One region of the Stenotrophomonas genospecies 3 genome, then DNA from elsewhere that is predicted to be linked to it. Evidence: predicted binding sites of a transcription regulator. Region 1 holds the regulator's gene; the other holds the start of a gene.
The links. The regulator FliA, encoded in region 1, starts transcription of late flagellar genes. The targets are predictions, from matches to a motif close to TAAAGTTTNNCNNNCNNNGGCCGATAA.
Positions count from the first base shown of each region.

Region 2: a site for FliA is predicted at 9,110-9,136, ahead of ACX9OT_RS09505 (methyl-accepting chemotaxis protein). Genes of this name have one in related genera too.

Region 1 covers NZ_JBTMUR010000017.1:44,473-59,052, forward strand. The annotation lists gene ACX9OT_RS19335 (ParA family protein) at 1-661, opposite strand, end outside; gene motD (flagellar motor protein MotD) at 666-1,682, opposite strand; gene ACX9OT_RS19345 (flagellar motor protein) at 1,684-2,424, opposite strand; gene ACX9OT_RS19350 (chemotaxis protein CheA) at 2,526-4,358, opposite strand; gene ACX9OT_RS19355 (protein phosphatase CheZ) at 4,361-4,966, opposite strand; gene cheY (chemotaxis response regulator CheY) at 4,966-5,358, opposite strand; gene ACX9OT_RS19365 (RNA polymerase sigma factor FliA) at 5,416-6,159, opposite strand; gene ACX9OT_RS19370 (MinD/ParA family ATP-binding protein) at 6,156-7,043, opposite strand; gene flhF (flagellar biosynthesis GTPase FlhF) at 7,030-8,652, opposite strand; gene flhA (flagellar biosynthesis protein FlhA) at 8,798-10,858, opposite strand; gene flhB (flagellar biosynthesis protein FlhB) at 10,903-12,033, opposite strand; gene ACX9OT_RS19390 (putative bifunctional diguanylate cyclase/phosphodiesterase) at 12,152-14,284, opposite strand; gene fliR (flagellar biosynthetic protein FliR) at 14,449-14,580, opposite strand, start outside.
Region 2 covers NZ_JBTMUR010000006.1:9,092-23,671, forward strand. The annotation lists gene ACX9OT_RS09465 (VOC family protein) at 1-154, opposite strand, end outside; gene ACX9OT_RS09470 (amino acid permease) at 258-1,625, opposite strand; gene ACX9OT_RS09475 (AraC family transcriptional regulator) at 1,707-2,429, opposite strand; gene ACX9OT_RS09480 (catalase) at 2,546-4,636, shown strand; gene ACX9OT_RS09485 (hypothetical protein) at 4,659-5,132, shown strand; gene ACX9OT_RS09490 (alpha/beta fold hydrolase) at 5,142-5,882, opposite strand; gene ACX9OT_RS09495 (hypothetical protein) at 5,969-6,562, shown strand; gene ACX9OT_RS09500 (hypothetical protein) at 6,577-6,867, shown strand; gene ACX9OT_RS09505 (methyl-accepting chemotaxis protein) at 6,954-9,080, opposite strand; gene ACX9OT_RS09510 (L,D-transpeptidase family protein) at 9,313-10,275, shown strand; gene ACX9OT_RS09515 (M23 family metallopeptidase) at 10,280-10,957, shown strand; gene ACX9OT_RS09520 (hypothetical protein) at 10,893-11,555, opposite strand; gene ACX9OT_RS09525 (adenylosuccinate synthase) at 11,672-12,964, opposite strand; gene ACX9OT_RS09530 (DUF2065 domain-containing protein) at 13,399-13,584, opposite strand; gene hflC (protease modulator HflC) at 13,652-14,515, opposite strand; gene hflK (FtsH protease activity modulator HflK) at 14,512-14,580, opposite strand, start outside.

The sequences.
Region 1 (14,580 bases):
CGTTGCTGATGCGGGTGTCGATCGGAATCGCGTCTTCCCACACACGGGTGCCGTGACGATCCTGCATCGTGCGCAGCGACTCGTTGCCGGCGCGGGTGCGGCGGTCGAACAGGGTCGGCAGGATCGAGCTCGGCAGCGGGCGGCGGCGCGAGCGTTCGACCATCTCGCCGGTGCGGACCATGCCATCCAGGCCATGCAGGGCCAGCGGCTCGGCCTGGGTGGGGATGATCAGGCGATCGGCGGCGGCCAGCGCATTGATCATCAACAGGCCGAGGGTGGGCGCGCAGTCCAGCAGGATGTAGTCGTGCTGGCCCTGGTGGCGCGCAAGCGCATTCTGCAGCGCCAGGCCAAGGCCAGGCTGGTTGGCGCTGCGGCGTTCCAGCGTGGCCAGCGCGGACTGTGCGCAGACATAGTCCAGGCCATGGATGCTGCTGGCATGGCACAGGCTGGAAAGATCGGCGGGCGGGGCGCCGAACAGCTCCAGCACGCCAGCCGGCGGCGGGTCTACCGGTACGCCGAACGCGCGGCTGAGCGAGGCATGCGGATCGAGGTCGATCAGCAGCACGCGATGGCCAAGTGCGGCCAGTCCGCGGCCGAGGGCGAGGGTGGTGGTGGTCTTGCCGACTCCGCCCTTCTGGTTGGCGACTGCCCAGATGCGCATCGGATTACTCCTTCATTGCCGGGGGAACGGCGGCGCCGACGCGGCTGCCAGCCGGCACCGGCGGCAACTTCACCGGTGCGATGGGGGAGGTGGGGGCGGTAGCCGGAGTTGCCGCGGCTTGTTCGGTATCGGAGTTCCGGGTGGCGCCGGTGGCTGCGTTCAGGCGCTGGCCGAGTGGGTCCACCGAGTGCGAGGTGTCGGCCAGGATGATGACCATCACCCGGCGGTTGCGGTTGCGGCCCTGCGCGCTGTCGTTCTCTTCGCGCGGGCGGAACTGGCCGTAGCCGACCATCGCCAGCCGCGACGGCTGCACGCCCTGGTCGGCGAACAGGTGCACCACGCTGGCCGCGCGCCCGGCCGACAGTTCCCAGTTCGACGGGAAGGTGGCGGTGGCGATCGGCACGTTGTCGGTGTGGCCTTCCACGCGCACGCTGTTGGGCACGTCGCGCAGGACCTCGGCCAGGCTGGCCAGGGTCTGCCGCGCATGCACGTCCAGCGCCGCCGAGCCGGTGGGGAACAGGATGTCGCTGTTGATCTCGACTTCGATCCACAGCTCGGTGCGGCGCACGCTGATCATGCCGCGGTCGATCAGCGGCGCGAGCGCGGCGGTCAGGCGGTCGGCGATGCTGTTGAGCTGGCGCTCGGCGCGCGCGATCTGCTCCTGGTTGTGCACCGAAACAGGCATGCGCATCTGCGAGGTCATCGACGGCAGCAGGGTCGGGTCGTGCGACGGCGCAGGCGCCGAGGGCCCGATCTTGGTGCCGGACTTGATCACCGAGGGGCTGTCCCAGCCGCCACCCTGCACCTGCTTGTTGCCGACCTGTACCGGATTGATCGTGCGCGGCGCGCCCCCGAAGGCATCGGTCAGTGCGTCGGCCATGATCCGGTACTTGCCTTCGTTCACCGAGGAAATCGCGTACATGACCACGAAGAAGGCGAGCAGCAGCGTCATCAGGTCGGCATAGGGGATCGCCCATGCTTCGTGGTTGGCGTGCTCTTCGTGGTGCTTGCGGCGGGCCATGTCAGTGCAGGAAGCCGGAGAGGTTGGTTTCGATGTTGCGCGGGTTCTCGCCCTGGGCGATCGAGATCAGGCCTTCAATGACCATTTCGCGGTCGCGGGTGTTGTGCGAGATCACACTCTTGAGCTTGGCGGCCACCGGCAGGAACAGCAGGTTGGCCGAGGCGATGCCGTAGATGGTGGCGGTGAACGCTGCGGCGATGCCGTGGCCGAGCTTGCTCGGATCGGCCAGGTTCTTCATCACCGCGATCAGGCCAAGCACGGCACCGATGATGCCCAGCGTTGGTGCATAGATGCCCATCGCTTCGAAGACCTTGGCACCGGCCTGGTCCTGGTGTTCCTGGCTGCCCAGTTCGATTTCCAGCATGTGCCGCATCGATTCGGGTTCGACGCCGTCCACCAGCAGCTGCAGGCCCTTGCGCAGGAACGGGTCCTGCTGTGCTTCCACCTGCGATTCCAGGCCCAGCAGGCCCTGGCGGCGGGCGATGTTGCTCCACTCGACGATCTGCTGGATCAGTTCGCGGCGATCGCTGTGCGGCGGGCGCACGACCCAGCGCACGATCTTGAAGGCATGCTTGAACACCGCCGGCGAGGTGTGCAGCAGGATCGCGGCGACGGTGCCGACGATGACGATCACGAACGCCGCAGGCGACCACAACGACGCCAGGCCGGCGCCCTTGAGGATGCTGCCGCCGACCAGCGAGGCCAGGGCGAGAAAGAGTCCAATGAGGCTGAGTCTATCCATGGTTCCGGTATCGGCGTGTATGAATGGGACTTGAGACACCGGTAGATCGCGTACAGACGGTAGTCACAGTTTTCGGGGCGCCGGGCATGGCCCGGCGGGGTTCATCGCAGCCCGTCCACGTCCAGGATCAGCGCCATGCGACCATCGCCGATCAAGGTTGCACCGGCATAACCGCGCAGGCCGCGCAGCGCTTTCGGCAGCGGCTTGATGACCACTTCCTCACGCCCGCGTACCTGGTCCACGACCAGCCCGAAGCGCGCTTCGCCAGCCTGCAGCACCACGATGGTCAGCAGCGGCGAGGCGGCCGGCGTCACATCCAGCCACTGGCGCAGATCGACCAGCGGCAGCGTGTGCGAGCGGCGGTCGAGCACGGCACGGCCATCGAACCAGCCCAGCGAGGTGCGCGGCGCGTGCAGCACTTCCATCACGCGGGCCAGCGGCAGCGCATAGACGTCCTCGCCGGCCTGCACCAGCAGGGTCGGCAGGATCGCCAGGGTCAGCGGCACGCGGATCAGGAAGCGGCTGCCACGGCCCAGTTCCGACTGGATCTGGATCTGGCCGCTCAGTTCGCGGATGCGTGACTGCACCACGTCCATGCCGACGCCACGACCGGAGATGTCGGTGACCTGCTGCTTGGTCGAGAAGCCGGGCAGGAACACCAGGTGCAGGCACTCCTCGCTGCTCAGGCGCGCGGCGGCTTCCGGATCGATCAGGCCCTTCTCGCGCGCCTTGGCACGCAGCTTTTCCGGGTCGATGCCGGCGCCATCGTCCTGCACTTCGATGCTGACGTAGTCGCCTTCCTGCTGTGCGGACAGGCGCACATGGCCCATCCGTGGCTTGCCCTGTGCCTCGCGCAGGTCGGGCATTTCCACGCCATGGTCGATGGCGTTGCGGACCAGGTGCACCAGCGGGTCGGCCAGCGCTTCGACCAGGTTGCGGTCGAGCTCGGTCTCCGCGCCGATCAGTTCCAGGTCCACTTCCTTCTTCAGCGAGCGGGCGACGTCGCGGGCAACCTTGGGGAAGCGCGAGAACACCTTGCCCACCGGCTGCATGCGGGTGCGCATCACTGCCGACTGCAGGCGGGCGGTGGCGATATCCAGCGTGGACACGGCGCGGTCCAGCTCTTCATCGCGCAGGCGTGCACGCAGGGTCTTGAGCCGATTGCGTGACAGCACCAGTTCGCCGATCAGGTTGACGATCGCGTCCAGGCGCTTGGTGTCCACGCGCACGGTATGTTCGGCCTCGGCCAGCGGCTTGGCGGCCGGCTTCGCCACCGGTGCCGGTGCGGCGACCGGGCGCGGCGCTGCGATCGGTGCCGGTGCCACCACGGCCGCAGGCTTGGTGCCCGGTGCGGCGCCACCGTGCAGCTGGTCGAGCAGGGCTTCGAACTCGTCTTCGCTGATCAGTCCGTCGTCGGCCTTCTTCGCTGGCGCGACCGCGGTCGGCGCGTTGCCACCATGCAGCTGGTCGAGCAGCGCCTCGAATTCGTCGTCGGTGATCAGGTCGCTGCCACCCGCGGTGGGTGCTGCTGCGGCGGCGGGTGCAGCCACGGCACCGCCGTGCACGTCGAACTGTGCGATCAGGTCCGGCGGCGCATAGCCCGGCTCGGTGCCGGAGGAAACCGCGTCCAGCATCGACTGCAGGTAGTCCAGCGATTGCTGGGCCGCGTCGAAGTGGTGGGCCTGCAGCACGGCCTGGCCGGCACGTGCGGCGCCCAGCGCCTCTTCAGCGGCATGGCACAGCTCTACCATGGCGGTGACGCCGAGGAAGCCGGCGCCGCCCTTGAGCGTGTGGTAGCCGCGGAACACCGCGTTGAGCTGGTCGCTGTCCTGCGGTGCCTGCTCCAGCGACACCAGCTGTTCGCCGAGGCGATCCAGGATCTCCTGCGCCTCGATGATGAAATCGGCAGTGATGTCGTCGGATACCGCGCTCATGCTTACAGCCCCAGATCCGACAACAGGTCGTCGGCGTCGTTCTGCGAGACCGCGTGGCGGTCCAGTCCCTTCAGTGCCGGCCCGGCCAGTTCCGGGTCGGTGCGATGCTGTTCCGGCGGCAGGCCGAGCGCGCCGAAGCCTTCGTGCACGCGGCGGACGATGCCGACCACGCGACGGATGATCTGCCCGGTCAGGTCCTGGTAGCTCTGGGTCAGGGCGATCTCGGTCAGGTTGTGGCGGATGCGCTCGAGCTGCGCGTCCTGGCCCGGCTGCAGGCCTTCAGCGCGCAGCTGTTCGGTCAGGCTGCGGCATTCCTCGGCCAGGTCCAGGGTGCGGTGCGTGGCCTGTTCGGTCATCGCCACCACGTGGTCCAGTCGCGCGCAGGCGTCGTCCAGTTCGCCGGCTTCGCTCGGCACGGTCGGCAGTTCGCCCAGCGCCTGTCCCAGCTCGCGGGCCAGCCGCGAGAGGCCGCTCATCATCGGCTGCGTGCGCAGCGCGACCAGCCCGTCGATGCGCTGCCGCCAGGCGGCCTCGTCACCGGATTCGAGCGCGTCCAGGGCCTCCTGCAGGCGCAGGGCGAGGGCGTTCTTGTCGACCGTGGTATCCATCAGGCGCTGGCCGCCAGGCGTTCGAAGATCTTGCCGAGCTTCTCTTCCAGCGTCTGCGCGGTGAACGGCTTGATGATGTAGCCGTTCACACCGCTCTGGGCGGCTTCGATGATCTGCTCGCGCTTGGCTTCTGCCGTGACCATCAGCACCGGCAGGGTCTTCAGCTTGGCATCGGCACGGATCGCCTTGAGCAGCTCGATGCCGGTCATCACCGGCATGTTCCAGTCGGTGACCACGAAATCGAACGGCTGGCTCTGCAGCAGCGACAGCGCGGCATGCCCGTCCTCGGCTTCGGCGGTATTGGTGAAGCCCAGATCGCCCAGCAGGTTCTTGACGATTCGACGCATGGTCGAGAAGTCGTCGACGATCAGGATGCGCATGTTCTTGTTCAAAGCAGAATTCCTTTGTTGTTCATTCCGGACGACCGGGGGCAGCCGCCTCGGGGATGTTCATTCTTCGAGGCCTGCGTCGGCAGCCTCGAACAGCTTCAGCCGGCCACGCAGGCGCAGTACCGCCTGGCCGTGGATCTGGCAGACCCGCGACTCGCTCACGCCGAGCACCGCGCCGATCTCCTTCAGGTTCAGTTCCTGCTCGTAGTACAGCGAGAGCACCAGTTGTTCGCGCTCGGGCAGGTGGCCGATGGCCTTGCCCAGCTCGCGACCGAACTCGCCGCGCTCCAGTACCTGCTGCGGGGTCGGCCCGCCCTGGGCGACGGTGTCCAGCTCGCCCTGGTCCTCGATGCGCGATTCCAGGCTCAGCACCTGGCCACGTGCAGCGTCTTCCATCAGCCGCAGGTACTCGGGCAGCGGCATCTCCATCGCGGCGGCCACTTCAGTGGCGCTGGCGGCACGGCCACTGCTCTGTTCCAGGCGGCGGATGGTGGCGGCGGCATCACGTGCACGCCGGTGCACCGAGCGCGGGACCCAGTCACCACGGCGGATCTCGTCGATCATCGAACCACGGATGCGGATCGAGGCGTAGGTCTCAAAAGAAGCACCCTGGTCGGCGTCATAGCTGCGCGAGGCTTCGATCAGGCCCATCATGCCGGCCTGGATCAGGTCGTCGACCTCGACGCTGGCCGGCAGGCGCGCGGCCAGGTGGTGGGCGATGCGCCGCACCAGGTCCGAATGCTGGGCGATGACTTCGTTCGCCGCCGAGCGCTGCACTTCCCTGTACTGGGCTGCGCCTTTCATGCCGTCACCCCACGCTGCTTGAGGATGCGTTCGAGGAAGAACTCGACGCCGCCACGCGGTTCGGTCGGCGCCTGCCAGCGCGCGGTACGGCGCGCGATCTCGGTGATCGCCAGCGCCGCCGGGCTGGACGGATAGGCCTTCACCACCGGCTGCTGGCGCTGCACCGACAGGCGCAGCCAATCGTCCTGCGGCACGCAGCCCAGGTAGTTCAGCGAGACATCGGCAAGGAACTTCTCGCAGACGCGGGTCAGCTTCTCGTACAGCACGCGGCCCTCGTTGGGGTCGCGCACCATGTTGGCCACCACCTGGATGCGGTCCACGCCACGCTCGCGCGACAGCACCTTGATCAGTGCGTAGGCGTCGGTGATCGAGGCCGGCTCGTCACAGACCACCACCACGGTGTCCTGTGCGGCCTGGCAGAAGGTCAGCACGCCATCGGTGATGCCCGCGGCAGTGTCCACCACCATGATGTCCAGCTCGCGCTCCAGTTCGGAGAACACGTTGACCAGGCCAACGTGCTCGGCCGGGGCCAGCTCGGCCATGTGGCGGCGGCCGGATGCGGCCGGGACCACCAGCACGCCGTTCGGGCCTTCGACGATGACGTCATCCAGCGTGCAGCGGCCGGCGACCAGGTCGGCCAGCGTAAAGGTGGGGTTCAGGCCCAGGATCACGTCGATGTTGGCCAGGCCGAGGTCGGCGTCCAGCAGCAGCGTGCGCTTGCCCATGCCAGCCAGCGCCACGGCCAGGTTGGCCGACACATTCGTCTTGCCCACGCCGCCCTTGCCGCCAGTGACCGCAATGGTGCGCACAGGGCCGAGCGGCTCGCTGCGGGTGGCCGACAGCGGGAAGGTCTTGGTCAGCTTGGCGTACTCACGCGACGGCATGGTTCAACTCCGGGTTGCAGGGCATATCGGCCGCGCGGCGCAAATCTTCAAGGCGAAGTACAAGATTGGCTGCACTGGCCCGGTGCAGGTCCTCCGGGACGTCCTGGCCATCGGTCACCCAGGTGATCGGCAGGGCATGATCCACGGCCACCGACAGGGCGTTGCCGAAGCGGCCGGTCTCGTCCAGCTTGCTCAGTACCAGACCCTGCAGGTTGGCGGCGCCGAAGCGGCGGACCACCTCGTCCATGTCGCCGAAGCTGGTGTTGGCCGGCAGCACCAGCAGGGTGCGGACCTGGCGCGCGGCACGCAGCCACTGCAGCTGGGCGGCCAGTGCGCGGTCGCGCGGGCCCAGGCCGGCGGTGTCGATCAGCACCAGCTTGTAGTCCTTCAAGCGTTCCAGCAGCTGGTCCAGGTCGGTGCCGCTGTTGGCCTCATGCACCGCGATGCCGAGCTGGCGGCCGTAGCCGTACAGCTGCTCGCGGGCACCGATGCGGGTGGTGTCGGTGGTGACCAGGGCCACGTCACGCGGCGCGTGCTTCTCGGCGAAGCGCGAGGCCAGCTTGGCGATGGTGGTGGTCTTGCCAGCGCCGGTCGGGCCGACCAGGGCGATCACGCCGCCTTCTTCCAGCGGGTCGACCGGGGCGATCGGCAGCTTGCGCGAGATCAGCCCCAGCATCAGGCCACGGCCACGGTGGGCTTCGGTCTCCAGCGGGATCTGCATGGCCACGTCGCGGGCGAGGCCGGCATCGAAGCCATACTCGTCCATCAGGTCCAGCGCGGTGGCGCGCACCGGGCAGCCGCGCAGGCGCTCGTCGGTGAAGCGGTTCATCTCGCGCTCGATCACATGGCGCATGCCGGCCACTTCCTGGCGCAGCTGGCGGATCTCGGCGTCGTCCTGGGCCACCAGGGTCAGTGCCGGGGCTGGGGCCAGCACGGGGGCAGCGCCGGTTTCGTCGCTGGCTTCGACCGGTGCCGGTTCGCTGGCGACGATCCCGGGTTGCGCTTCGGTCACGGCAGCGGTCGGCAGCGGCGGCGGCTGCACGGCCGACGCCGCGCTTTCGTGATGCGTCTCGTGCGGCGGGTCGATCTGGAAGCGGGCGCGGTTGGCCGGTGCGGCGGTGCTGGGCGCCGGTGCGACGATGGCTTCGGCGAACGGAGCGAAGATCTGATCCGGCAGCGCCGGTTCGTTGACGGCGGCGCGTGCCAGGGTGGCGGCGAAGCCGGTGCTGCCGCGGGTCGGCACGATCTCGTCGGCGCTGTCCAAGGTGCGGCCGGTGGCGCCGACCGCAGCGCGGGCGAGGGCAGCCACGGCCGAGGTGGTTGCGGCGACCGGTTCCGGTGCCGGGGTATTGCTTCGGCGGCGGGTGACCGCGGCGATCACCGCGTCGGCGGCGGTGCGCGGCTTCGGCGCCGGTGGCGGAGCGATGTCACGACGCGAGGCTTCCAGTGCACGCTGCACGGCGCTCTCATCGTAGTTGGCGGCGGCGACGATCTCGATGCCTTCCTCGATCCGGCGGTTGGACAGGATCACGGCGTCAGGACCATGTTCCTTGCGCACCAGGTTCATGGCCGAGCGCATGTCGGCGGCGACGAATCGTTTGATTTTCATGCTGTGGTCACGGGACGAAGACGGCGGGGTGGCGGTCGGAGAACTCGGGTGGTCGGTGGTCTGCACGGTGCGGGTTCCCCTTGGTATCGGTCTGTTGCGTTGGTTCGAAAGTGGTGTCTGTTTTCTGGCGCATCGGAGGGCGGCGTCAGCTGATCGTTCCGACCAGCTTCAGGCGCTTGTCCTCCGGCACCTCGCTGTAGGCCAGGACCGACAGCGACGGAACGCTGTGGCGGACCAGGCGGGCCAGCGCGGCACGGACCGGGCCAGGTACCAGCACGACCGCGGGCTCGTTGCGGGCTTCCTGCTTGCTGACACATTCGGCCAGGCTCTGGTGCAGTCGCTCAGCGAGTCCGGGTTCCAGCGCGGCGCCGTTGCCCTGCGTGGACTCCTGCAAGACACGTTCCAATTGTGGGTTGAGCGTGAACACCGGCAGCTCCGCCGACATTCCGGCGATCTCCTGCACGATGAAACGACCCAGCGCGGTGCGCACCGCGGCGGTCAGTACGGCCGGGTCCTGGCTGTTCGGAGCGTGTTCGACCAGCGCTTCGGCGATCTTGCGCAGCTGGCGGATCGGAATGCGTTCGATCAGCAGGTTCTGCAACACGCGCACCACCGCCGACAGCGGCAGCGCCTTCGGCGTCAGATCTTCGACGAGCTTGGGCGCGCTCTTGGCCAGGTTGGCCAGCAGGTGCTGCACTTCCTCGTGGCCGAGCAGCTCGGGTGCGTGCTCGCGGATCAGGTGCGACAGATGAGTGGCGACCACGGTGGCTGGATCGACCACGGTATAGCCCAGCGTTTCAGCCTGAGCACGCTGGTGCGGTTGGATCCAGGTGGCATCCAGGCCGAACGCGGGGTCCTTGCCGGCGATGCCTTCCAGCGCGCCGAGGGCGCTGCCCGGGTCCAGCGCCAGTTCGCGGTCGGGGTGGATCTCGGCGGTGGCCACCGGTACGCCGTGCACCAGCACGCGGTAGCCGTTGGCCGGCAGTTCCAGGTTGTCGCGGATGTGCACCGACGGGATCAGGAAACCGACGTCCTGGGTCAACTTGCGCCGCACACCCTTGATGCGTGCCATCAGTTCGCCGCCCTGGTTGCTGTCCACCAGCGGAATCAGCCGATAGCCGACCTCCAGGCCCAGCGGATCGACCGGGCGCAGTTCGTCCCAGCTCAGTTCGGCAGTCGGAGCCGGCGCGGCCGGGCGGCCGAGTGCGTTGAGCGCGGCAGCGTCATTGCCTGCGGCTGCCGGATCGGTGGCCGCGGCCTTGCCCTTGCGGTAGACCTTCCAGGCGATGAAGCCGAGGATCGCGGACAGCGTCAGGAAAGCGACGTTGGGCATGCCCGGCACCAGGCCGACCACGCCAATGATGCCGGCGGTGATCGCCAGCGCGCGGTACTGGCCGAACACCTGGCCGGTCATGGCCTGGGCCATGTCCTGCGAACGCGAGGCGCGGGTGACCAGCATGGCCACGGCGCTGGAGACCAGCAGCGCCGGCAGCTGCGCCACCAGGCCATCACCAATCGACAGCAGGGTGTAGGTGGCAGCGGCATCGCCGAACGGCATGCCATGCTGCAGCACGCCTACGGCCAGGCCGCCGAGCATGTTGATGAACAGGATCAGGATGCCGGCAATGGCATCACCACGGATGAACTTGCTGGCACCGTCCATCGCGCCGTAGAAATCGGCTTCCTCGCGGACTTCCTCGCGGCGCAGCTTGGCTTCTTCACGCGTCAGCAAACCGGCATTGAGGTCGGCGTCGATCGCCATCTGCTTGCCGGGCATGGCGTCGAGGATGAAGCGCGCGGTCACTTCCGAGACGCGGCCGGCGCCCTTGGTGATGACCACGAAGTTGATGATGGTCAGGATCGCGAACACCACGATGCCGACCGCGTAGTTGCCGCCGATCACGAACTCGCCGAAGGCGGCAATGACCTTGCCCGCGGCGTCATGGCCGTTCTGGCCGTTCAGCAGGATGACGCGGGTGGAGGCGACGTTCAGCGCCAGCCGCAGCATGGTGGTGATCAGCAGCACGATCGGGAAGATCGTGAAGTCCAGCGGGCGCTTCACGTAGACCACCGCCAGCAGCACCATCAGCGAGATGGCGATGTTGAAGGTGAACAGGGCATCGAGCACCGGTGCGGCCAGCGGCACCACGACCATGGCCAGCAGGGCCAGCACGATCAGCGGTGCGCCAAGGCCCTGGCGGATCATTTCCAGCGCGCGGCGGGTGTTGAAACCGGTGGAGGGCTGGGCGCTCACGGGCGGCCTCCCTTGCCGAATTCATCCACCTGGATGTGCGGGGCGTCCGGCATCGGGCCAGTGCGCCAGGCGCGCAGCTGGTAGACGTAGGACAGGACCTGGGCGACGGCCGAATACAGTCTCACGGGGATTTCCTTTCCAAGTTGGCCTTCCCGATACAAGGCGCGTGCCAAAGGCGGGGCGGAGATGATCGCCACCTTGTTGCCGTCGGCCACTTCACGGATGCGCAGGGCGGTCTCATCCACACCCAGGGCGACCACTTTGGGGGCGTTCATGGCGCCGCCCTCGTACTTAAGGGCGACCGCGTAGTGGGTGGGGTTGACCACCACCACGTCGGCAGTGGGCACCGCCTCCATCATCCGGCGGTTGGCCATCTGCTGCTGCAGCTGGCGGATGCGGCCCTTGACCTCGGGGCTGCCCTCGCTTTCCTTCATTTCCCGGCGCAGCTCTTCACGCGTCATCTTCAGCTTGCGCATCCAGTTCCAGCGCTGGTAGGGCGCATCGATGGCCGCCAGCACCAGCATCGCGCCGGCGGTGGCCAGCAGCAGGCGCAGGGTGAAGCCGAGGCCGTCGGTGATGGCGGTCTCCAGCGGGTGGTGGATCAGCCCGCGCAGGGTGTCGAAGCCGGTCCACACCACCAGCCCGGCGGCAACGCCGACAAAAGCCACGCGCAACAACGACTTGGTGAACTCGGCGATGGCTTCCGGGCCATACAGGCGCTTGAGCCCGCTCATCGGGTTCATGCGGTTGAAGTCGGGCATCATCGCCTTCTGCGACCAGCGCAGGCCGCCCATCACCAGCGGGGCGACGAAGCTGGCCAGCAGGCAGACCAGCACCAGCGGCGCGATCACCAGCATGAACTGCAGCAGCAGGTCGCCGAAGTGGCCGAACAGTTCCTTCGGGTTCTGCCGCAGGCTCTGCTCTGGGCTGAGTGCATGCTTCATCCAGGCGCTTGCACCACGGCCGATCGAGCCGCTCATGGCCATCACCGCCAGTACGCCGGCGCCGAACACGGCGGCCGTGCCGAGCTCGCGCGAGCTCGGCAGGTTGCCCTGTTCACGGGCGTCGCGCAGGCGTTTTTCGGTAGGTTGTTCGGTCTTTTCGCCGGCGGATTCGTTCTCGGACATCACGGGCACTGCGGCAGGGGATGCCGGGGTGCGTGCAAGAAGTGTGCCGTGATGGGTTCATGTGCCAACCAAGGTTGGCATCTACCAGAGCAGGTGCAGGTGGGAGCGCAGCCTGGATTTACCCCGGCGGGTGCTGCGTCGGCGGGTTCTGCGCCAGTTCCACCCGAGGCCGGGGCAGGTCATGCAGCTGCATGAAGCGCGCCGCATCCACCGGGCGGCCGAGCAGGTAGCCCTGCAGGTAATCGCAGCCCAGCCGCTCCAGGTAGGCGCGCTGCGCGGCGGTTTCCACGCCTTCGGCCACGATGTCCATGTCCAGCGCGTGGCCCAGCGCCACGATCGCCGAGACGATCACCACGTCCTCGGCGCTGTGCTCCAGGTCGCGTACGAAGGCGTGGTCGATCTTGATTTCGGTGGCCGGCAACCGCTTCAGGTACAGCAGGCTGGAATAGCCGGTGCCGAAGTCATCGATGGAGATGCCCACGCCCAGTGCCGACAACGCCTGCAGCAGGCGCAGGCTGGTATCGGTATCGCGCATCACCGTGCTTTCGGTGATCTCCAGCACCAGGTGGCGTGGAGCAATGTCGTAGCGTTCGATCACTTCACGCACATCCTGCAGCAGGTGCGGCGAGCTGAACTGCACCGGCGACAGGTTCACCGACATCGACCAGCCCTCGTGGCCGGCATCGTGCCAGCGCCGCAGCTGCTGGCAGGCTTGGTCCAGCGCCCAGCGCCCGATCTCATTGATCGCACCGCTGCGTTCGGCCAGCCGGATGAAGCGGTCCGGCGGGATCAGGCCATGCTCCGGATGGCGCCAGCGGATCAGCGCTTCGGCACCGGCCACCTTCTGCGTGGCTACCTGGATCTTCGGCTGGTAGTGCAGGAACAGCTGCTCGCTGCCGATGGCCCGGCGCAGGTCGGCCAGCAGCCGGAACTGTTGTTCGGCGCTGTCATTCATCCAGTCGGCGAACAGCACGAAGGCGTTGCGTCCGGATTCCTTGGCCTGGTACATCGCTGCATCGGCAAAGGCCATCAGCTGCCGCTCGCTGGCAGCGTGATCCGGACAGATCGCCACGCCGATGCTGGCGGTCACCTGCAGTTCGTTGTCGGCCAGCAACGGCCCGCTGCCGACCGCCTGCAGGATGCGCCGGGCCAGAGTCGGCAGGTCCTCGTCGTGCTCGATGCGCACCACCAGCACGAATTCGTCACCGCCCAGACGGGCCAGCATGTCGTTGGGCCGAAGCAGCTGGCGCGTGCGTTCGGCCACCGCAACCAACAGTGCATCGCCGGCCTGGTGGCCGTAGGCATCGTTGACCTGCTTGAAGCCATCCAGGTCCATGAACATCACCGCGAAGCGGCTGCCGCCCTGTTCGGCCTCGGCCAGCGCCTGCACGATGCGACGCTGCAGCAGCAGGCGGTTGGGCAGGCGGGTAAGCGGGTCGTGCAGTGCGGCCTGGGTCAGTTCCTGCTGTGCGTCGGTCAGTGAGGTACTCAACAGGGAATTGCGCAGGCGCAGCAGCTGCGCCTCCACCCGCTGGTCCAGCCAGGAGACCACCAGCACCACGGCCAGGATGGCGACGGTCAGCACCACCACCAGCATGGCCAGCCATTCGCTCTGCAGCCCATCGCCGACGGCTGCGCCGCAGATGCTGCCTTCCGGAAAGCGTGCGGCGGCCATGCCGGTGTAGTGCATGCCGACGATGGCCAGCCCGAGCAGGCCGGCAGCCGCGAGCCGGTCGCCGACACGGGTGCGCTGCGCGCGCAGGCGGAACGCCACGTACAGCGCCGTCCACGAGGCGGCCACCGCCACCATCAGCGAAAAAAGCAGCCAGCCCGGGTCGTAGTCGATGCCCGGCTGCATGCGCATTGCGGCCATGCCAACGTAATGCATGCCGGCAATGCCGGTGCCCATCAGCAGCGCGCCACCGGCCAACCGCGGGTGGGGCAGGGTACGCAGCGAAACCAGCCATAGCGCGAACACCGATGAGGCGATCGCCAATGCGAGGGAAAGCAGGGTGATGGGCAGGTCGTAGCCGAGCGGAATGGGCAGGTCGAAGGCGAGCATGCCGATGAAGTGCATCGACCAGATGCCCAGGCCCATGGCGAAGCCACCACCAAGGCGCCACCACCACGCCGCGCCCTTGCCGGGTGCAGTGACCGTGCGCCCGGCCATCGCCAGCGCGGTGTACGAAGCCATCACGGCCACCAGCAGCGAGATCGCCACCAGCCACGGGTTGTACGTGCCTACCAGCATTCGTCAGTCTCCCGGACCTGCCTGTCGACGGAAACCACGGTGGGGCATGCATGAGGCAGGCCGACGCATGGCGCCGGCCACGTGCGGCATCCCCCCGGTTGCCGCGTATTCACTCTAACGCGCAGACCCGGGGGAAGGGCAAGCAGTAAAACGTGATGATCCGGTCAGTGTGTGACCGTGTCCGCAGCCTGGAAGGTGGCATCGAACAGGCGCTGTACCGGCGGACCCATTTCCCCGGCCAGCAGCGCCAGCAGGAACAGGCCCAGCAGCAGCGACACTGGCAGGCCGAGCTGGAT
Region 2 (14,580 bases), on a different contig from region 1:
TGGCCTGTCGGACCTGCCCGGGCACGCCGGCACCGGCGCCGTCCGGATGGCGCTGCATTGCCAGCAGGCGGAAATCGGCGAAGGCCTCGGCGTACAGGGCCAGGGCGGCCTCGGCCTGGCCGGTAAACATCAGGAAGGGGCGACTGCGCAGCATGCGGTACTCCCGGTCGACGGGCCGATGACGGCCCACACGATCAGGATGGCACGGCAGATGTGCAGCCCCCGTGGTAGTGCCGGCCGCTGGCCGGCAGCTTCAGTCACGCCTCGCGCATGCGCCGCGCGATGGCGCTGCCGGCGGCGATCGTGGCGGTCAGCGCCACCATCGACAGGAACTGCAGGCGGGTGTGCGCTTCGCTCAGCAGCAGGCCGAAGATCAGTGCCAGGATCGCCAGCGCACAGACGGTCAGCCACGGGAAGCCGGCCATGCGGAACGGCAGGCGGGTGCCGAGGCGGTCGGCGCGGCGGCGCAGCACCAGCTGCGAAACCAGCGACAGCGTCCAGACCAGCAGGCAGGTGGAACCGACGATGTTCAGCAGCACCGGCAGTACCCGGTCCGGGAACAGCAGTTCCATCACCGTGGCGGCAAAGCCGAACAGCACGCTGGCCAGCACGGCGATCACCGGCACCTGGCGCGGGTCGGTCCAGCCGAGCACGGCCGGGGCTTCGCGGCGCTGCGCCAGCGAAAACATCATGCGCGAGGCGCCGTAGAGGTTGGCATTGAGCGCCGACAGCAGCGCGATCACCGCGATCAGGGTGATGGCCGTACCCGCGCCCGGGATGCGGGCAATATCCAGCACCGCAGCGAACGGCGACTTCAGCGCCTCGCTGGTCCACGGCACCACGGCGATGATCACGCTCAGCGAGCCGATGTAGAACACCAGGATGCGCCAGGCCACGGTGCGGATGGCACGGGCAATGCTGCGCTCGGGATCTTCGGTTTCGGCCGCAGCGACGGCTACGATCTCGGTCCCGCCAAAGGCAAAAACGACAACCAGCAGTGCCGCGCCAATACCGGCCAGCCCCTTCGGCGCGAAGCCGCCATGCTCGGTGAAGTTGCTCAGGCCCGGCGAGGTCACCTGCGGCAGCCAGCCCATCAGCAGCGCCACGCCGATGGCGATGAAGGCCAGGATCGCCACCACCTTGAGGATGGCGAACCAGAATTCGAACTCGCCGAAGTTCTTCACTCCCAGCAGGTTGATCGCGGTGAAGAACAGCATGAAGGCCAGTGCCGCCATCGGTACCGGTATCGCCGGCCAGACCGTGGCAAGAAGCCCGGCCGCGCCTACCGCCTCGGCGGCGATCACGATCACCAGCTGCACCCACCACAGCCAGCCCACGGTGGCGCCGGCGGTGGCTCCCATGGCATCAGCGGCATAGACCGAGAACGCGCCACTGGTCGGCTTGGCCGCCGCCATCTCGCCCAGTGCGTTCATCACGATGATCACCAGCGCACCAGCGACCAGATACGACACCAGAACCGCCGGGCCGGCCGCCTGTACACCCACGCCCGAGCCGAGGAAGAGGCCGGCGCCGATGGCGCTGCCCAGGCCCATCATGATCAGCTGGCGGGGCTTGAGCGAGTGCCCGAGGCGGGACGGCGAAGCGGTCGGAATCGAGTTGGGCATCGGCAGGGCTGGCGGCGGCTACAGGGGCGACACCTTACCCTGTCCCGTGCCCACGGGGATAGGCACAGCGCAGCAGGCGGCTCAGGCCAGCGCCGGCTCGCCGACGTTGCCACCAATACGGGCCCGGTAGGCGCGCGGCGAGAAACCGGTTTCAGCCTTGAACTTGCGGGTAAAGGCGCTCTGGTCGCTGAAACCGCAGGCCTGGCCGATGCAGGCGATGCTGTCGTCACCGTGCAGCAGGTGCATGGCCATCTGGATCCGCAGTCGGGTCAGCACCTGCTGCGGGGTCATCTGGAACACCTTGCGGAAGCTGCGCTCCAGCTTCGACAGCGAGAAGCCGGTGATGTCCAGCAGGGTCTGCATGCGCACGTTCTCGGCGTAGTGCGCATTGAGGTGGGCCAGGGCCAGCCGCAGCTGCTCGTATTGGGTGCCCAGGCTGTCCTTCTGGCCGAGGTCGCGGGATATGCCGATCAGGCCCTCGATGGCCCCATCGACCACCAGCGGGCGCTTGCAGGTCAGGCACCAGCCCGGTTCGCGGTTGGCGAACAGGTGCAGCTCCATCAGGTTCTCGATCACCTCACCGGACAGCACGCGGGCGTCCTGGTCGACGTAGTCCGCGCTGAGGCCGGTCGGGTAGATTTCAGCCGCGGTACGCCCGATCACGTCCTTGCGCGCGCGCAGGCCCAGCCGCCGCAGCATGGTCTGGTTGACGTGGGTGTAACGCCCCTGAAGGTCCTTGATGAAGAACAGCACATCCGGGATGGCGTCGAACAGGGCTTCGATGTCGGCGGGCTCGACTCGCATGGGGCAAGCATACCCGAGCCTGCTTTTGCCTGTACGTTCACCTTTGCCGGACCTCGGTTTAACGGGCTCGGTTCCAGTGTCGTGGTTCTCTTTCAGATCATCCGGAGCCAACGTCCATGGCCGCCAGCAAGCCGACCGGCAAGCGCGCAACCACCCACGCCGAAAACCACTACCGGGGCGACGGTGATGAACTGCACCAGCAGGCCGGGGCCAGCCATCCGGTGATGACCACCGATCAGGGCATCCCGGTGGCGGACAACCAGAACTCCCTGCGGCAGGGAACCCGGGGGCCCACGCTGCTGGAGGACTTCATCCTGCGCGAGAAGATCACCCACTTCGATCACGAACGCATTCCCGAGCGCATCGTGCACGCACGTGGCAGCGCAGCACATGGCTACTTCGAGCTGACCCGATCGCTGAAGGCGCATACCCGAGCGCGCATCCTGACCGAGGTAGGCGTGAAGACACCCGTGTTCACCCGCTTCTCGTCGGTAGCCGGTGGCGCAGGCTCGGTGGACACCCCGCGCGACGTGCGCGGCTTCGCGGTCAAGTTCTATACCAAGGAAGGCAACTGGGACCTGGTCGGCAACAACATCCCGGTGTTCTTCATCCAGGACGCCATGAAATTCCCGGACCTGGTACACGCGGTGAAGATGGAACCGGACCGTGCCTTCCCGCAGGCGGCCACGGCCCACGACACCTTCTGGGATTTCATCTCGCTCATGCCCGAGTCGATGCACATGATCATGTGGGCAATGAGCGACCGTGCCATTCCGCGTTCGCTGCGCATGATCGAAGGCTTCGGCGTGCACAGCTTCCGCCTGCTGAACGAGGCAGGTGAGTCGACCTTCGTCAAGTTCCACTGGCGGCCGAAGCTGGGCATCCAGTCAACGGTCTGGGACGAAGCGCTGAAGCTGCAGTCGGCCGACAATGACTTCCATCGCCGGGACCTGTTCGAGGCGATCCAGCGCGGCGATTTCCCCGAATGGGAACTGGCAGTGCAGCTGTTCACGGAAGAAGAGGCCGACGCATTCCCGTTCGATCATCTGGACCCGACCAAGATCATTCCCGAATCGCTGGTGCCGTTGCAGGTCATCGGCCGCATGGTGCTGGACCGCTGGCCGGACAACTTCTTCGCCGAGACCGAGCAGGTTGCGTTCTGCCCAGCCAACGTGCCACCGGGCATCGACTTCAGCAACGACCCGCTGCTGCAGGGTCGTCTGTTCTCCTACCTCGACACGCAGTTGCTGCGTCTCGGCGGGCCGAACTTCCACCAGATCCCGGTGAATGCTCCGAAGTGCCCGTTTGCCAATCATCAGCGCGACGGCCACATGCAGATGCAGGTTCCCAAGGGCCGGGTGGCCTACGATCCCAGCTCGCTGCAGGACGACACACCACGCGAGACCCCGAGCGGCTTCCGTAGCCACGCCACTGCGGACGACGGTCGCAAGGGGCGGACCCGCGCGGAGAGCTTCGCCGACCACTACAGCCAGGCGCGCATGTTCTTCCGCAGCCTTGAAAAGCCGGAACAGGCCCATCTGGCATCGGCGCTGGTGTTCGAGTTGTCCAAGGTGGAAACGCTGAAGGTGCGGGTGCGTACCGTCAGCCACCTGCGCAATATCGACGACTCACTGGCACAGCGCGTGGCCGACGGGTTGGCGTTGGCTGCACTCCCCGCCCCCGCGCCGACTGCCACCCCGGTGCGGGACATGCCCCCCGCTCCCGAGGTACGCGTGATCGGGCGCAACAAGCCTACCCTGCAGGGTCGCTGCATCGGCATCCTTTTCGATGAAGGCTCCGACGCTCGCATCATTGCCAGCCTGAGCAAAGCAGCCAGGAAAGCAGGTGCAGACGTGAAGCTGGTCGCACCAAAAGTGGGAGGCGCCACGCTCAGTGACGGCAGCGTACAGGCCGCCGATGGGCAACTGGCCGGCACGCCATCGGCCGTGTTCGATGCGGTGGCCGTGGTGCTGAGCGTAGAGGCATCAAAGGCGTTGTCGAAAGAGAGCGCTGCCCTTGAGTTCGTCAGCCAGGCGTGGGCGCACCTGAAGGCCATCGCCAGCGATGCGGGCGGCCAGACGCTGCTGAAGGCGGCAAGGGTCGGCAACGACGCCGGCATCGTCGAAGCGGAAGACGCCAAGGCATTCCTGGCAGCGGCCGCCACCCGCCAGTGGGCGCGCGAACCCAAGCTGCGCCTGCTGGCCTGACTACAACAACAGGAGAACTGTCATGCCCCGTGGTGACAAATCCGCATATTCCGATAAACAGAAGCGTCAGGCCGAGCACATCGAGGAAAGCGAGCGCGAGCGCGGTGCCAGCGAAGGCACGGCCGAGCGCATTGCCTGGGCGACCGTGAACAAGCAGGATGGTGGTGGGAAGCGTGGCGGCAGCGCGCGCAAGGGTACGAAGAAGGCGACCCGCAAGAAGGCTGCCAAGAAGGCGCCTGCCAGGAAGTCCGCTACAAAGAAGGCCACACCCAAGACGGCAGCGAAGAAGGCCCCTGCGAAGAAGGCGGCGGCAAAGAAGGCACCGGCTCGCAAGACAGCCACAAAGAAGGCGACAAAGAAGACGGTGGCCAAGAAGTCCAGCACTCCCGCCTCGCGTAGCGCTGCGGCGAAGAAGGCAGCGAAAACCCGTGCGGCAAAGAAGACCGTGCGCAAGGTGGCGGCGAAGAAGGCAGCACGTACCCGCGCGCGGGGCTGAGTCCTTCGATCAGGGCGACAGCGTCCTCATCCACGCGGCAACTTCGGCTGCGGCTGCGTCAGCGCGTGCCTGCAGCAGCAGATGCGGTCCTTCCAGCGAAACATGCCGGGCATCCGGCAAAAGGGCCTGCAGTTCTGCCACACTGGGTGGCCACAGCAGGCGGTCATGGCACGCGTGCAGGCACAGCGTCGGCACGTCGATTGCCGGCAGCAATGCGCGTACGTCGACGCGCAGGGTCGCTGCGGCGCGTTGCCGCAATGTGGCCGCCGGAATCCGGGCGGGCACATCGCGCAGCATCGACAGGTGCTCGCGGGTGCGCCACCGCCCCAGCAGCAGGCGCGCCAGCAACGCCACGGGAGGCAGAGGCCAAGCCGGCGACAGCAGGGCTGCGCTGGCTGCCGGCAATGGCACCGGCCGACGCGCAAAGGTCGAGGCAAGCACCAGTCCGCGCAGCCCGGTAGGGTGTCGTGTGGCCAGTTCAACTGCCAACGGGCCCGAGAAGGACTCGGCAAGCAGGATGAAGGGATGGCCGGGCAGCTGCGACCACAGCCGTTGGGCCAGCGTGGCGTGATCCTGCCCTCCCTGCGCAGGCAGCGTAATCGCCTGCGTCGTCAGCCCATGAGCCTGAAGTGCTGGCAGAAACGGGGTGGACAGCCTGCCGGAGCCATCCAGGCCGGGCAGCATCAGCACGTGCTGCGGCGCAGCCGATGCTGAATCACAGCCCGGCTTTTCCTCGCTCCCGATTCCCATGTCACCTCCTTTGCTGACAAGCATCACCCACATCGGCAGGCAACGGAAACTCTGCTCCGGCTCTCCGGCTGCTTTGCCGGGCAAGGTTGAGCAATACTGCCCGCTCTGCCGCGGAACGCGGCTGCCAAGGAGAGCCGTTGATGCGATGGACCTACGCGCTGGCCATGATGGCCATGATGCTGCCACTGAACAGCTCCGCCAGCGATGGTTGGATAAACGGGGACGGCAAGGCGATGCCGGAGACCGGTGCTATGAAATCCAGCGGTGGCTTTGCTGCATCGCTGCTGGTTACCTCCGATGCCGACTGGCAGGCCAAGTGGGAAACCCCACCGGAGACCACTCCCGGTTTTACCGAGGCCAACGAAGTCCACCTGGGCGGTGAATTGTTCTTGCTGACATTCCTGTCCAACCCGCAACTGGACGAGAACCGCGTACCCAAGGTGCACTGCGATCTGCGCATGCTACGTCCGGACGGCAGTACCAGTATCGACGAACGCGATGTTCCCTGTTTCACCACTGCCCTGCCCGGCCCGCCAACCCTGTTGTACATGGCCAACCTGCACCTGAAGTTCGTGGCCGAGGCCAGTGATCCGAAAGGCACATGGACTGCGCAGGTGGTGGTCAGGGATCTGCTGCGGAATGTGAGCCTGCCTCTGCAGGCTCGCTTCGACGTCCGTTGAACGGAGGCATGCGAATGAAGATGCGGCGATTACTGAGCTGGACCGGTCTTGCGCTTTGCGTGGTCTACCTGCTGTTGACCGCATGGCTGGTTCACGGCGCGCAGTCGGACGCGGACCCGAAGGGCACCTATATCCTGATGGCGCTTCCCATCACCCTACAGTCCGCCGCACTCGATGCCATCGGCGCAGGCAGCCTGCTGTACGGCAAACCCTGGTCGACCGCGTATGCAGTGCTGCTTCCGCCAACACTGCTGTTGCTGTACGCAGCCGGCTGGCTGATCGAACGCGCCGCGCGCGGGCGCTAGCCAACGGCACGGACCGGTTGCGCGCATCGACGCCCTGCACGCGGGAGCGCATGCAGGGCGCCGTCCAACATCCAGTCGCAGGTTGCTTACGCCGCCTGCGCAGGCATGATGGGCATGCGCGCGCCCTGCTCCACCTTGAACACCGAAACCGACGTGGTCAGCGCATGCGCCTGTTCTTCCAGCGCGCGGCTCGCCGCGGTGGCTTCTTCCACCAGCGCAGCGTTCTGCTGGGTCACCTGGTCCATCTGCACCACCACCTGGTTGACCTGCTCGATACCGGCGGCCTGTTCCTTGCTGGCCGCTGCGATGTCGCTCATCAGCTGGGTGGTGCGCGAACTTGCCTGGGCTACGCGCGCGATCGCGGCTTCCGATTCGACCGTCACTGCCAGGCCGCTCTTCACCTTCGCAGCGGCATCTTCGATCAGTTCCTTGATCTCCTTGGCGGCGACACCGGCACGCTGTGCGAGCGTGCGCACTTCGCTGGCAACCACGGCAAACCCACGGCCCTGCTCGCCCGCACGGGCGGCTTCCACCGCAGCATTCAGCGCCAGGATGTTGGTCTGGAACGCGATGCCGTCGATCACCGTGGAGATCTCCGAGATGCGTGCCGATGACTGATCGATCTCGCCCATCACCGATGCCATCTGTGCCATTGCCTGCTCGGTCTCGCGCACTGCGGCACCGGCGGCATGCGCTTCGCTGTCGGCCTGACGGGCCAGCTCGGCATTCTGGCGCACGGTGGAGGTCAGCTCCTCCATCGATGCTGCGGCCTCTTCCAGGTTGGCGGCCTGCTGCTCGGTGCGGCGCGACAGGTCGTTGTTGCCGGCGGCCAGTTCCTGCGCTGCGTTGTTGATGCTGTCGGCGGCCACCTGGATGCCCCGCACGATGCCGGTCAGCTGTGCGGTGGTGGTGTTGGCGTCGTCGCGCATGCGCGCGAACACACCGTCGTACTCGCCCTCCATGCGTGCGGTCAGGTCGCCGTGCGAGATTGCACGCAGCACGTCGGAGACGTCGGCGATGCTGGCCTGCGAACTGGCCATCATGCCGTTGAGGTGCTCGACCATCGCCTTGAACTGGTACTGGAACGCTGCGGCATCGCCACGCATGCTGAAATCACCGGCGCGTGCGGCGCGGGCCAGTTCATCGATCTGCGCGTTGATCGCCATCAGGCTCTGCTTCACCGCCGCCAGGGTGCGGGTCAGTGTGCCCTTCTCGCCCGGGTAGTCCGGCAGATCACGGCTGAGGTCACCGATGGCGTAGCGCTGCATCACCTCGGCCATCAGCAGCTCCACCTGGACGTGCGATTCGACCAGGCTGTTGGTGGCCTGCACCATGCGGCCGAAATCACCGGGGAACGCACTGGCGTCCATGCGATAGCGGATCGCACCGGCCTCATGCTGTTCGGCCATCTGCAGCTGCGCGCCGATCGCCGCCTGCACGCTCTGCCGCACGCTGGCCATCGCCTCGCCCAGCTGGGTCAGTTCGTCACGGCCACCAAGGCGGAACTCCTGGTCCAGCTGGCCCTTGGACAGGCGCTCGGCCAGGTTCACCGCGCGGGCCAGCGGGCCGGTCAGGCTGCGGCCGATCATCACCGAGGCACCGATGCCCACCAGCAGCGCGACGCCGCCCAGCACCAGCAGCTGCAGCAGGCTGCGCTCGCCCAGACGGATCGCCTCGGCGGCTGCCTCACGGCTTTCCTTCTCTTCGAAGTCCACGCCATCGGACAGCGCCTTGTTCCAGCCGTTTGCCGCTTCCTGCACCGGGCCCAGGGTCAGCGCTACGGCGCCCGGGTAGTCGCCCTGCTCCATCAGTTCGCTGGTCTGCTTGTTGAGTGGACGCGCAATGGCACGCTTGGCGGCGATGGTTTCAGCGATGGCCTTGCCGTCGGCGTCGCTGGGCAGCGCCTGATAGGCGGTCCAGCTGGCCTCGTAGCGCTTTACCAGATCGGCGATGCGCTGCTCGTCGTGGCCACGGTCGTCGCCCTGGCGGATCAGCATCTCGCGACGCACCACCATCATCTGGTTGTTGGCATCGAGCATCTGCGACAACAGGCGCACCTTGGCTACGCTGACGTCGACCACCTGCTGCATCGCGCGCTTCTGCACGACACTGGCGGTGGCGCCGGTGGCCACCACGGCGGCAACCAGCAGCAGCAACAGGCCAAAGCCCAGCCCAAGACGCCAGGCAACCCTGACGTTCCTCAAGTAGTTCATCGGTAGATCCAAAACGGGGGGATGTGGCGTTATCGGCGGCCCGCCAGGCAATCTTGATCGCCAACCGCCAACGGCGTGGGGCACCATTCACCTTGGTGAGCCCTTGGCCGGCGGCACCCGCGCGGGGACGGTGGCGCAACGACCCGACTGCTCATGCAGACGTCAGATCTCTTTCACGGCGGCTCGGCGCGGCCTGCAGGCAAGGTGGTGGCGTCATCTGCTGGAGTTCCCAATGCCATTACCCGTGTACCGATCCATCCTGCTCGCTCTCTCGCTGCTGGCATCGCCGGCGTTCGCGCAGGCACCGCCGCCTGGACTGCCCGCCCCCATTGCCGAGAAGGCCGGACCGGACACCGCAGCACGTTCCGCCCTGCATGCCCAGGTGCTGCTGGATCGTGCGAATTTCTCGCCCGGCCAGATCGACGGTGAAGTGGGCAGCAACCAGCGGCGCGCGGTGTCTGGTTTCCAGGCGGCGCACGGCCTGACCGTCACCGGTGAACTGGACGACGCGACCTGGCAGGCCCTGCAGGCTGATAAGGTCACCCCCCTGGCCAGCTACACGCTGACCAGCGAGGATGTCGCCGGGCCGTTCCAGGCGGTGCCGAAGGGCCCCGCCGCACAGGCCAAACTGAAATCGCTGGGCTTCAACAACGTCGAAGAGTCGCTGGGCGAACGCTTCCACGCATCCCCTGAGCTGTTGAAGCTGCTCAATCCGGGCGTGGATATGAGCAAGGCGGGCAACCGCATCCAGGTGCCCAATATCGCACCATCGCCGCTACCGAAGGCGGCCAAGGTGGTCGTCGACAAGTCCGATTCCAGCCTGCAGCTGCTGGATGCGCAGGGCAAGGTGATCGCTCAGGTGCCGGTTTCCTCCGGCAGCCAGCATGATCCGCTGCCGATCGGCGAATGGAAGATCCTGGGCGTGTATCGCGACCCGCCGTTCCACTACAACCCCAAGCTGTTCTGGGATGCGCGCAAGGGCGAAAAGAAGGCGACACTGCCGCCGGGCCCGAACAATCCGGTCGGCCGGGTCTGGATCGACCTGTCCAAGCCACACTACGGCCTGCATGGCACGCCCGAGCCCGGCCATGTCGGCAAGACCGAGTCACATGGCTGCGTGCGCATGACCAACTGGGATGCGCTGCGCGTGGCCGATGCGGTGGATACCTCCGTCCCCGTGGTGATGCAGGAGTGAGCCGATGCGTCTTTCGCAGCTGATCGCGCTGGGTGTTCTGCTGGGACTGGGGGCCGGCTGGTGGCTGCGCCCCGATGCAGGCGAGCCGGTAGCCGCCTCGCTGCCGGAAGCACAACCGGCAGCAGCTGTGGCGCCGGCCAAGGAATCCGTAGCGCCGCTCGGCACGGCCCCTGCCCCCGCCGCCACCGCACCGTCAGCCGCGCGGACTGCGGATGCGCCAGCCGGTCTGCTGCTGCCGGTGCAGGGCATCCAGGCGTCCCAGCTGCGCGACACGTTCACCGATGCACGCAGCGAGGGCCGCGTGCACGATGCCATCGACATCATGGCCACCGCCGGCACGCCGGTGCTGGCGGTGGCCGATGGCACCGTGGAAAAACTGTTCAACAGCGAGCGTGGCGGGCTGACGATCTACCAGTTCGAGCCCAGCGGACGCTGGTGCTACTACTACGCGCACCTGCAGCGCTATGCCGATGGCCTGACCGAAAAGCAGGTGATCAGGCGCGGGGAGGTGATCGGTTACGTGGGCAGTACCGGCAACGCCAGCGCTGAGGCCCCGCACCTGCATTTCGAGGTGCACGTGCTGGGACCGGAGAAACAGTGGTGGAAGGGCGAATCGATCAATCCGTACCCACTGCTGAATCCGCCTGCTTCGAAGCCCGGTGCTGCCAGCGCCGCAAAGTGAACGTGAACACCGCCAAGGCAGCCCCTGGAATCAACAGGAGCAGTGCCGCCACTTTCCAGAAGAAGAACGGCCACAACCAGACATAATCCAGGTCAGTCAGCTTCAACAGGTCCAGTGGCGGCTGCAGCTCGACGGTGGCCGCGCGCCCCGCCAGCGCCGGGTCCACCTCCAGCACGGTTACCCGTAGCCATGAGCGGCCGCGTGGCAATGCGTCGCCGCGGCCATAGCCAAAGTAGAACGCCGTTGGGCCGCTGGACTCAACCGAAGCCAGCGCGCGATTGATGCCCTGCCCGGCCACTCCCGAACGCTCCCCTGCACGGAAGTCTCCCTGATCGGTCGGAGTTTCGATGCGCAGCAGCACCTCGGGGTCAGCCTCTGTACCGTCTGCGGCATAGCGCAGGCGCAGCCGCAGATGGTCATCGATGAGGCGGTAGACGGTGATCTGGGCGGTTGCGCCAGGACTCAGCACCAGCGGCACCGTCTGCGTGCGCGACGCCAGGGTATTGGCAGCCGCACCCAGCAGCAGTACCAGGCAGGCGATGCCCCACAGGCTCCACAGCACCCACAGGGTGATCCGCACGACTGTCTCGCCCTTCACGCTGACATCCTGGTCATTGCGTCGCTTCCCGCTGGCCCTGGCGACACAGTAACGAAAAAGCCCCGCTTGCGCGGGGCTTTTCCTGTCACCTACGCCGGGCAGCACCCGGCGCTAGCTCAGGCGAACGGATCCTGCAGGACCATGGTGTGGTCGCGGTCCGGGCCGGTGGAGACGATGCTGATCGGGCAGCCGGCCAGCTCTTCCAGCGAACGCAGGTAGGCACGTGCGGCCGGCGGCAGCTCGTCCCAGTTGGTGATGCCGTGGGTGTTCTCGCTCCAGCCCGGGAACTCCAGGTACACCGGGGTGCAGTCTTCCCAGCCCTGCGCGTCCAGCGGCGCGTACTCGGTGCGCTTGCCGTTGTACTCGTAGGCGATGCAGACCTTCAGCTTTTCCATGCCGTCCAGCACGTCCAGCTTGGTGATGCACAGGCCGCTGATGCCGTTGATGGCCACGGCACGCTTCAGCGCGACGATGTCCATCCAGCCGCAACGACGCGGACGGCCGGTCGAGGCACCGTACTCGGCGCCGCGGTCACGGATGCCCTGGCCGACTTCGTCGTCCAGTTCGGTCGGGAACGGGCCGCCGCCGACGCGGGTGGCGTAGGCCTTGGCGATGCCCAGCACGTAGTCGATCGAATCGGCGCCGACGCCGGAACCGGCCAGTGCACCACCGACGGTGGTGTTGGAGCTGGTGACGTACGGGTAGGTGCCGTGGTCGATGTCCAGCAGCGCACCCTGCGCGCCTTCGAACAGCACGCGCTTACCCTGCTTGCGCAGGTCGTGCAGGATGCCGGCCACGTCGGACTTCATCGGCTGCACGTATTCGCCGAAGGCCAGCGCTTCGTCGAAGGTCTTCTGGAAATCGACCGCATCGGTGTTCAGATACTTGGTCAGCACGAAGTTGTGGTAATCCAGCGCGGTGCGCAGCAGTTCTTCCAGCTGCTTCGGGTAATGCAGGTCGGCGATGCGGATGCCGCGACGCGCCACCTTGTCTTCGTAGGCCGGGCCGATGCCACGGCCGGTGGTGCCGATCGCCTTGCCGCCGGCAGCGCGCTCGCGCGCCTGGTCCAGGGCGATGTGGTACGGCATGATCAGCGGCGCGGCCGGGGAGATCTTCAGGCGCGAACGCACTTCCACGCCGGAGGCTTCCAGCTCGGCGATTTCCTTCTGCAGCGCGGCCGGCGAGATCACCACGCCGTTGCCGATCAGGCACAGCGCATCGTCACGCAGGATGCCCGACGGGATCAGGTGCAGGACGGTCTTCTTACCGTTGATGACCAGGGTGTGGCCGGCATTGTGGCCGCCCTGGAAGCGCACGACGGCGCCGATTTCCTCAGTGAGCAGATCGACGATCTTGCCCTTGCCTTCATCGCCCCACTGGGCACCCAACACTACGACAGACTGACCCATGACGGGCTCCTCATATGTTGCGGCCATCGGGGCCGCGGACGGTTGAACCGTGGCGGGGCTGGCCAGCACCTGGAGGGCGGCTCCAAACGGGGAGCAGCCGGCGATGGAAGGCCCAGACACGGAAAAAGCCGAACGGGGAGGCCCGTCCGGCTTTTGTGCATTATCCGGGTTTCCGGGGTCGGGTGCCACCTTTCCGACGGACGGCTTCACCGGCCGGTCAGCCGCCCCGCCCGGTCGTGTCGGCCGTTGGCCGGCAATGCCAACCAAGGTTGGCATCTACCAGAGCCTGGCCACGCAGGAGCAGGTCGGTCAGCTGCCCCGCCCGGTAGTGCCGGCCGCTGGCCGGCAACGCCAACCAAGGTTGGCATCCACCAGAGCCGGGCCATGCATGTGAACGCAGGCGGTAGTGCCGGCCGCTGGCCGGCACTACCCTTTCAATGCCGCGCCCACCACAGCAGGCTCAGGCCGGCCAGCAGCACCATCCCGCCGAAGCTGCGCAGGGCCGGGCTGGGCAGGTCCAGCAGGCGCTCGGCCATGCGCTTCCAGGCGAACGGGGCGACGAACAGGAACAGGCCTTCCAGCACCGCCACCAGGCAGACGGCGGCGAACAGATCTTTCATGGGGGACTCCGGAAAAAGCACGGGGCCCGGCATCTGGCCGGGCCCCGTGGGGTACTGCCCTGCGACCTCAGCGGTCGTTCTTCAGGTACTGCAGGAACGGGTCGTTCTTGTCGAGCACGATCACGCCGTTGCCGTCGGTCATGGAGCCACGGTAGGCCTCCAGGCTGCGGTAGAACGCATAGAACGACGGGTCGGCCGAGCCGGCCTTGCCGTAGATGCGCGCCGCATCGGCATCGCCTTCACCGCGCAGGCGCTGGGCATCACGCTCGGCTTCGGCGATCAGCACGGTGCTGTCACGGTCGGCCTGGGCGCGGATGGTCAGCGACTGCTCCTCGCCCTCCGCGCGCAGCTTGGCCGCTTCCTGCTTGCGCTGGGCGCGCATGCGCTCGTACACGTCATTGATCACCTGGCTGTCGGTGGGCAGGTCCACCTGCTTGATGCGCAGGTCGATCATCTGCATGCCGAGGCCGGCCACCGCTTCGTTGATCCCCTTCAGCTGCTCGGCGATCAGCTCGCTGCGGTCGCCGGAGACCAGCTGCTGCAGGGTGCGCGAGTTGATCTGGTTGCGCAGCGAGTCGGTGATGATCGGTGCCAGGCGGGCATTGGCGATGCGCGGATCGCCACCGGTGGCACGGAAGTAGTCACCCACGTTGGAGATGTAGCCGATGGCGAAGAAGTCGACGCTGACGTCCTTCTGCTCGGCGGTGAAGTAACGCGCCGGGGCGGTGTCGAGCACCTGGAAGCGGCGGTCGAAGACCTTCACCGTTTCCACCACCGGCACCTTGAAGTGCAGGCCCGGCTTGATGTCCGAACGCACCACCTTGCCCAGGTTCAGCACCATGGCGGTCTGGTCCTCACGGACCACGTACACCGAGCCAAGCAGGCCCAGCACCACCGCCACGATCACGGCGATCCAGATAGGACTCTTCATCGGCTGCCCTCCTCACGGCCGCTCGGTCGCCCGGTCGGGCGGCCCACCGGCCGGCCCGGATCACG